Linked DNA regions of Chroogloeocystis siderophila 5.2 s.c.1. The protein of the gene in region 3 interacts with the protein of the main gene of each other region in a pairwise test. Links are inferred from orthologs where the notes say so. Each region holds a gene or a part of one and is shown on either strand. Other genes may lie near its edges.

Region 1 (2,915 bases), on a different replicon or contig from region 3:
TGCTTGATATTTAAACCTAAATGTGTAACAACGTTGCTTTTTTCTTCCAGTGCCTGCCAACCATTAGACTGCGCTTGCTGTTTCAAACTCTGCACTTGTTCTGGGTCAAAGGTTTGATACGCGATATCGACTTGACCTGTGCGGAAAGAATTAAATAAGTTGGCAGAACTCGATAAAATCTGAAAGTCAATGCCTTGATTTGCTGGTTTTTCGCCCCAGTATTTATCAAACACATCCATCCGAATCAAATTCGGCGTGAACTGCACTAACTGATAGGGACCTGTTCCCACAAATTCTCGCGGCTTGAATTGTCCTGTGCCAATTTCATACGCTTGCGGCGACACAGCACACAATCCCGAAAACGCGAGTAACGAAGGAAATGCCGCAAAAGCATTTTTGAGCCGAATTGTCAGTTCGTATTCTCCTGACGCTTGCACCGAATCGACAACATCCGATAACAAAGATGCGGGTTTCCCGCCGTTTTGAATAAAACGATTGAGCGAAAACGCCATTGCTTCGGCATTAAAGGCAGTACCATCATGGAACACAACTCCTTGACGTACAGGAATTGTGTACGTTAACCCGTCTGCACTCACTTGCGGTAAAGCTGTTGCGAGTTGAGGCACTAATTCACCTGTACCAACCGCGTATGTGTACAGGCGATCGCTCAAGCTCGTCATAATATTAGAACCCGCAAGTTCATAATTATCTGCGGGATCGAGCGTACGCGGTCTTAGCGTTGTACCGACAACCAAGCGCATACTATTCGCACTTGTTGGACTGACACTTGATGTTGTGCCTGGTGGGCGATCATTGCAACTCACAACCAGAAGGCAACACAACAGCGACAAGCCGATAAATTTTCCCAGCGACCACAAGCGCCTGCGAGATACCAACCAATTCATAACATTCGACTATCCTAGCGCAACCATTAGCTATGAGTCGCAAGCTGTCACTTGGTTCCCCAATCGGATAAGCTAACGGCTAGTAACTAAATTGAATAGTATAGCGGAAATGATTTGGCATCTTTGGGTTTGACATAAACTTTTTCTTGCGGTTGCAGTTGTAATTCGTCAAAGCGATCGCGGCTAAGATGCGCTGTCACCACCTGTCCATCATCCAACGTTAATTCAGCTTGAATCTCCCAACCTAAGTGAATAATTCGGCTAACGCGTGCTGATACTGTCGTACCATTTTTCTCGCGTTGTACAATCACATCCTGCGGACGTAAAAACATCTCTGGATGCGTTGACTCAAACCCGTTACCTTGGAAAATATTTGATGTACTCGGTAGCACATTCACAGGACCAATAAAGCTCATCACAAACGCCGTTGCTGGATGGTCATAAATTTCTGCTGGCGAACCAATTTGTTCGACGCGACCTTTGTTCATCACGACGATTTCATCTGAAACTTCCATTGCTTCTTCTTGGTCATGCGTTACAAATACCGTTGTTACATGGACTTCATCATGCAGTTTGCGCAACCAAGCGCGTAAATCTTTACGAACTTTGGCATCGAGTGCGCCGAAGGGTTCGTCAAGCAGGAGTACTTGCGGTTGTACTGCTAACGCCCTTGCTAAAGCAACGCGCTGGCGTTGACCGCCGGATAGTTGTGAAGGATAGCGATTTCCCAAGGCACTCAGTTGCACCAATTCGAGGAGTTCGTCTACTCGCGCTTTAATTTTTGCTTTCGGTGTTTTACGAATTTCTAGGGCAAACGCAATGTTTTGCCGCACACTCATGTGCTTGAAGAGTGCATAGTGCTGAAACACAAATCCAATATTGCGTTCTTGCACGCTTTGATAAGTCGCATCTTTACCTGTAAGCCAAATTTTGCCACTATCAGGTAACTCTAAACCTGCAATCAACCGTAATAACGTAGACTTACCTGAACCCGATGGTCCGAGTAAGGCTACCAGCGAACCTGACTTGATTTCTAAACTTACATCGTCAACGGCCTGAAAACTGCCAAACTGCTTTGATACGTTTTCAACTACAATACCCACGGTGAGCTACCTCTGGAGGAAATATATGGTGATGATGCAATAATCTGAGAAACTTCTACTTAATGTCTATCAGGCTAAATTCAGCGTTTAAACTGAAACTATAATCTCCGGTTTTTTGATGGGGTTACTGTAGTTTTATATCATATAAAGCTTTACTTATTGCGTTTTGTATCTTCACAAGATCTTAGTCTTAGTGTAAAGATTTCATGTTGATCAATATTTTTGTTATCTAAGCTACAGATGTATAGATGATTAGAAGGTAGGGTGTTTCGCGTCCCTGAACCGTCCCTGAACCCTGTATATAAGTATCAAAATATTAAGGTCTGTTGCATTTCAGTCACATCTTCATAGGAAGTCACTGAGCAAGCTAAAAGTCCGTGATACGATGCTTTTCTAGCTCTTGAAGATTGGGAGAAGACCTTTGACACTACGGGTTGCTGTTGTAGGCTCAGGTCCAGCTGGTTCTTCAGCCGCCGAAACCTTGGCAAAAGCTGGAATTGAAACATATTTGTTTGAACGCAAGCTAGACAACGCCAAACCATGTGGCGGAGCAATTCCGCTGTGTATGGTGAGTGAATTCGATCTACCGCCGCAGATTATTGACCGTCAGGTGCGGAAGATGAAGATGATTTCCCCCTCAAATCGCGAGGTGGATATCAATCTAGTCAATGAAGATGAATATATAGGAATGTGCCGTCGCGAAGTTCTCGATGGCTTTTTACGCAATCGCGCTGCCAAACTCGGCGCAAAGTTAATTAATGCTACAGTTCATAAACTCGATATTCCGCAAAATAATACAGATTTCTATACAATTCACTACGTAGACCACTCAGAAGGTGGCGCACAAGGAATTGCCAAATCCTTGAAAGTGGATGCAATTATTGGTGCTGATGGGGCAAACTCCCGT
Region 2 (2,970 bases), on a different replicon or contig from region 3:
TCGCTACTCAAGCAAACTTGGCTAGCAGTCGATCTGGCGACACAACCAACAACGTTTGTAGTGATTAAACTACTAACTTTTACTAATGCTACAGGGTGGGAGGAGTTAAAACTATTTGAACGTCAAGCCCAGGTACTCAAGCAGTTAAATTATCCACAAATTCCACTCTATCAAGACGAATTTTGGCTAGAAGCGCAGCCTGCTTATTATGTTCTCGTTCAAGAATACATTCCTGGTAGATCGCTTGAACAGTTACAACAATGTTGGAGTGAAGCACAAATTCACCAAATTGCGAAACAGGTATTAGATATCCTTGTATACCTCCACGATTTACATCCGCCAGTCATCCATCGTGACATCAAACCGAGTAATTTAATTTGGGGTGATAACGATAAAGTTTATTTAGTTGATTTTGGTGGAGTTCAAGATCAAACTGTATCGCCAGGCGCAACATTTACAGTAGTCGGAACTTATGGTTATACACCATTAGAACAATTTGGCGGTAAAGCTGTTGCAGCATCGGATTTGTATGCTTTGGGTGCAACTTTAATTCATTTACTCACTGGCATCCTACCCGCAGACTTGCCGCAACACAACTTACAATTGCAATTTGCAGAATTAGTCAATTGTAGTCCGAGTCTAGTGAGTTGGTTGCAGAAAATGACCGAACCCGCATTAGAAAAGCGATTTGGTTGTGCACGTCAAGCGCTAGCTGCTTTAGAATCTGGAATCGTGCTTGATGCAACTTTGGTAAATAACTCTGGTAAGGGTGGTTTATTTAATGCATCGATCGCCGTACCCGCAGAAATTCAAGGTTGGAACTGGGGCGCTTTTTTACTTGCACCATTTTGGTTAGTCGCGAATCGCGTGTGGATTGGGGTATTATCCTGGGTTCCCATCATGGGATTTTGGATGGCGATCGCGCTTGGTGTTAAAGGTAACGAGTGGGCGTGGAAAAGTCGCCGATGGGAAAGTATTGAACACTTCCAAAAGTCTCAAAAACGCTGGGCGATCGCTGGAATTACTGTGGGAATTGCCATTAATCTTATCGTTTGGCACTTGGGAGTATTGTTTTTACTTTCAACTCTTTTTTAAAAATGGTAATGGGTAATTACTGGTGTTTGTTTGATGATGGACGAGCCGAGTTTAAATTTTCAACTCAGCTAATCCTAAATACTCAATACCTGCGGGGGTAATTTTGAAGCGACATGGTAGTATTTTTAATCCCAATGCGATCGCTGCACGCAATAATTGACCATAAATTGGATCGGCACTATCTCCAGGTGCAAATGTGGTACAATCACCGCGATTGATAAAGTACAACATCACCGCATCGCTTGCTGGTATTAATGCGGTAAGTTCGCGTAAATGTTTTTGTCCGCGTGTTGTTTCGGTATCAGGAAATAACGCGGTACGCCCGTCAACCCAAGTTGTGCTTTTGACTTCGATGTATGTTGTGCGATCGCCATCTAAAACAAAATCTACTCGACTTTTTTTATCTGTACCATAGGGAACTTCAAAACGAATGTTGTTGTAACTTCCCAAAGGCAACAAGTTTTCTTCTAACGCTAGCTTGACAATGCGATTCGGTAAACTTGTATTTACACCTACCCAAGTCGGTTCATTGTCATTCACCAGAATCATTTCCCAGGTGTACTTCAGCGATCGCTTTGGATTGTCACTATAAGTCACCTGTACAGCACTATCAGGTTGACAAATTCCTGTCATAGGTCCAGTATTCGGACAATGTGCTGTCACAACTTCCCCAGACGCCAACTGCACATCTGCAAAAAACCGCTTATAGCGTTTGAGAAGAACACCAGGATACAACGTTGGGTAGTGGTAAAGAATCATCAATCAAGCAAAAGCAATGTTACTACTGTAACAGCGTTGGTTCAATCAATTTCCTGTATTCCTAGGCGATCGCCCGATTTGCTTGTGCATCCATTGCCAAAACGGCCATTGCCGCATCAATATTATACGGACATGGTGGTTTGTGTGGTTTATAGTCTTTTTCGCTCGTTGCGCGATGGCGTAATACCGCATTGACTAATACACATGGTTCTGGAGATAAATTAATTGCTCCATGCAACACTCCTGGGGGAATTTTTACTACTGTAGGTTTGCGATCGCTCAAGGGTATATATTGATAACGGCGATTCACCAACACCACTAACACAAAACTTCCTTTGACTACCAATAGTTGGTCTGTTTGTGTTTTATGAACAAAAAGATCGTCAATTGTGTTTGGTGGAATCTGTACCAGCATTGTCTCGTGACTTGATTGAGGGGTATAAAACTCAGTCATACCCCCCTTTATTGCTGATAGCGGACGAATCTCTACACTCCTGACCGAACTCATACCAGCACCCATAGATTTCAAGACCTAGCTTCTAGTCTAAGCCACCTTTTTATAAAAAGTTGTTACAAATGAACAAAAATACCCAAAATATGATATGGAAATAGTGTTAGCAAAAAGCTCATTGCTAATTGCTAACAGAAGAAATTACTAATTGATCGACACAGTCAAACTTCTGGGATCGCCAAAATTACCGTTGAGAATGACACCGCGTTTATTTGCATAAAGGTGACGCAGAATTTTGTAAATTGTCTCAACTTGGTCAGTTGCTTGGGCTTTTTCTGCGAGTTCAGCGAGGGAAATCGAACGGCTTTCATCTTCGAGAATTTGTAAGACACGTTTTTGTAAACCTAAAACCGCAGCAGCAGCTTTTTTCCCAGCCTCAACGCCTGGTTGATGGTAAGCATTGACATTAATTAGAGAACCATACAAACCAACAGCGCGCTCGTAAAGTGCAATCAGGGCGCCTACAGTGCGTGGATTAACTTGTGGAATTGTGGCGGTAATCGAATCGCGGTGGTTATCGTATAAGGCTTGGCGCGTTCCTTGCAGGAATCCTGATAGATAATCACCGGATGTCGTTCCTGGTTCTAATTCAGGTGAAGATCCTT
Region 3 (2,949 bases):
CTTAAAATACACATCAACTGCAATCAATAACACTAACTCAATCATCTGCAATGAAGAAAAAAATATTAAGAATTTTAAAAAGACGATCACATCTTGCCTAGAGTTAATCGAATCCAATTATTTTCAGAAAATCGTCTTAGCGCATCCTCTAGATGTAACTTATGAAGAACCTATAGACTTATTGCGATCGCTTGACAATTTACGCAACATTCATCCAGGATGCTACATTTTTGCCATCAGTAACGGGAAAGGACAAAACTTTATTGGTGCCAGCCCAGAACGTTTAATCAGTATCCATAACCAACAGTTAAGCACCGATGCCCTAGCAGGATCGGCACCACGCGGTAAAACTCTAGCAGAGGATACTATGCTAGCCAATAGTTTGCTCACGAGCGAAAAAGAACAACACGAACATCGCGTCGTTAGTGATTTTATTACCCAGTGCTTGTATCAATTGGGAATTACACCACAAATTTTACCTCCACGACTGCGGCAACTTTCCAATATTCAGCACTTGTGGACGCCAATTCAAGCTCAACTACCGACTCACGTTCACCCGCTAGAAATCGTTGCGGCGTTACATCCTACTCCAGCGGTAGCAGGCGTCTCACGCGATAAGGCTTGCACGAAAATTCGAGATTATGAAACTTTTGAACGCGGTTTATACGCTGCACCTATAGGGTGGCTAGATGCGCAAGGAAACAGCGAGTTTATCGTCGGCATTCGTTCAGCAATGATTGATCGCGATCGCGCTAGACTTTATGCAGGTGCAGGTATCGTTGCCGGTTCTAATCCTGATCGCGAAGTGGCAGAGATTCAACTCAAACTCCAAGCATTGCTAAAAGCTTTAGTCTAAATCTTTGTGTGCAAACGATTTGGCATTGTCACCGCTGTAAGTTGCGACGATATGACCATGACCTACGAGCTTATACTTGTAAGTTACCAAACCTTCTAACCCCACAGGTCCGCGTGGTGGAAGTTTTTGCGTACTAATTCCAACTTCAGCACCAAAACCGTAACGGAAGCCATCCGCAAAGCGCGTAGAACAATTATGAAAGACACCAGCCGCGTTGACTTGCGAGAGGAAAGTCTCTGCTGCATCGGTATTCTCGGTAACGATCGCATCTGTATGTCCCGAACCATACTCATTAATATGCGCGATCGCGTCCGTTAAAGAATCAACAACTTTAATTGATAAAATTAAGTCGCTGTATTCCGTTGACCAATCACTTTCGGTTGCAGGCGTAATATTGTCTAGAATTTCACAAGTTCTAGCATCGCCGCGTAACTCAACATTATGCTGTTGCAAAGCTGGGGCGACAAGCGTTAAAAATGCGGGTGCGATCGCTTCATGGATTAACAGCGTTTCAATTGCATTACACGCCGCTGGATACTGCGTTTTCGAGTCTACAGTAATTGCCACTGCTTGACTTAAATCTGCTGCACGGTCAACATAAAGATGACAAATACCATCCGCATGACCTAATACTGGAATGCGCGTATTCTCCTGAACAAAGCGCACAAACGAATTAGAACCTCTAGGAATAATCAAATCAACGAATTGGTCGAGTTGCAATAATTCTAAAGTTGCTTCGCGGGTAGTCAATAACTGCACAGCATCAGGACTAATCGCGGTTTGAGATAATCCAAGATGAATCGCTTTAACAATCGCCTCACACGAGCGAATTGCTTCTTTCCCACCTTTAAGAATCACGCCATTACCTGATTTTATCGCCAACGCTGAAATTTGAATCGCTGCATCAGGACGAGCTTCAAAAATCACCCCCAACACACCCAAAGGACAAGTCACGCGCTTGAGAATCAAACCATCATCAAGCTGACGGTGAATTTGCACTTCCCCTACGGGATCGGCGAGTCTTCCAACATCCCGAACCCCCGCGATCGCACTTTGCAACTTTGCGCGGTCTAACTTCAGTCGATGATATAAAGGTTTAGGAATTCCATCTTGTGCCGCCGCAGCACAATCCGCCGCATTCGCCGCCAAAATTTCATCCGCAGCAGCTTCTAACGCTTGCGCGATCGCCTCAATCGCCTGATTCTTCGCTTCAGTAGATAAAACTGCTAATGTTTGCGCGCAGTCACGAGTTTTGCGGGCGAGCGCAGTTAACGAAAGGTTAATCTGAGTAGTCATAACATTACACTAATGACTGCTCTACGATCCTATCAATCACCGCTCCCATTTGGAATTTTAGATTCACCTCTCCACGCTAACGCTTGGCAATCGCGGTTCATTCAATGTCTTAATTTACACAATCTTCATCAAACTTCTCCGAATTGACAAGAAGTAACGTTGAAGTTCTGGGTATATATAAAGACAAGTACATACAGAGGCGAACTTATGTCTCTTCAATTTGAATTATTACAAACAGCTATAGAAGCCTATCAACAACAACGTTACCACGAAGCAGTAGAAATACTAGAAAACTATTGCAGTAGTATCGACCATAACAGTAAATACTATCTACAAGTACAATTTTGGTTAATCAAAGCGTATCAAAAAAATCAACGCTCGCGTGCGATCGCGCTGGCGAGACAACTTGCGACTCACCCTCATCCAGAAGCCCAAAAGTGGGCAAAACTTGCGCTTGAATCTTTAAATAAACAATCACAATCTCGTACATCACACACCAAACCAAAACGAGCCGCACAAGCAGGTATTAAACTTGCTATGGCAGGAGTTGCAAGTAATCTGGCGCTAGCATCCGGCGTAACGATAACTTTGCTTTTGGGAATGGTATTCGTCTTGTTTTTAGCACTGACATTCATCCTCAGTAGCGATAATCCTACCAGCGGATTGATGGTTGCGATCGCCGGCACACTTCTATTCAACACCGCAGCCTTTTTCCTCTCACCATTGCTCATGGACTTGATGCAGAATTGGCTGTATCGTACCCGCTGGGTATCTCTTGCAGAAATACAGCGCCATAG

The links. The genes of interacting proteins can lie anywhere in the genome.
Region 1: the proteins of NIES1031_RS01585 (region 3) and NIES1031_RS03185 interact in binary tests that used the Escherichia coli proteins (3 or more experiments, as listed by UniProt). The link is inferred for Chroogloeocystis siderophila 5.2 s.c.1 from one-to-one orthologs.
Region 2: the proteins of NIES1031_RS01585 (region 3) and sfsA interact in binary tests that used the Escherichia coli proteins (3 or more experiments, as listed by UniProt). The link is inferred for Chroogloeocystis siderophila 5.2 s.c.1 from one-to-one orthologs.

Annotation. Positions count from the first base shown.
Region 1 is NZ_MRCC01000002.1:316,493-319,407, forward strand. It holds NIES1031_RS03185 (sulfate/molybdate ABC transporter ATP-binding protein), read right to left. Parts: upstream 2,009-2,915; coding sequence 992-2,008; downstream 1-991. Other genes in the region: NIES1031_RS03180 (ABC transporter substrate-binding protein), read right to left, coding at 1-905; chlP (geranylgeranyl reductase), read left to right, coding at 2,430-2,915. UniProt on the Escherichia coli protein: Part of the ABC transporter complex CysAWTP involved in sulfate/thiosulfate import. Responsible for energy coupling to the transport system.
Region 2 is NZ_MRCC01000014.1:94,973-97,942, forward strand. It holds sfsA (DNA/RNA nuclease SfsA), read right to left. Parts: upstream 1,855-2,970; coding sequence 1,147-1,854; downstream 1-1,146. Other genes in the region: NIES1031_RS16950 (serine/threonine protein kinase), read left to right, coding at 1-1,095; NIES1031_RS16960 (cupin domain-containing protein), read right to left, coding at 1,916-2,362; NIES1031_RS16965 (glucose-6-phosphate isomerase), read right to left, coding at 2,510-2,970. UniProt on the Escherichia coli protein: Binds to DNA non-specifically. Could be a regulatory factor involved in maltose metabolism.
Region 3 is NZ_MRCC01000001.1:331,401-334,349, reverse strand. It holds NIES1031_RS01585 (glutamate-5-semialdehyde dehydrogenase), read right to left. Parts: upstream 2,153-2,949; coding sequence 848-2,152; downstream 1-847. Other genes in the region: NIES1031_RS01580 (M48 family metalloprotease), read left to right, coding at 2,360-2,949; NIES1031_RS01590 (isochorismate synthase), read left to right, coding at 1-856. UniProt on the Escherichia coli protein: Catalyzes the NADPH-dependent reduction of L-glutamate 5-phosphate into L-glutamate 5-semialdehyde and phosphate. The product spontaneously undergoes cyclization to form 1-pyrroline-5-carboxylate.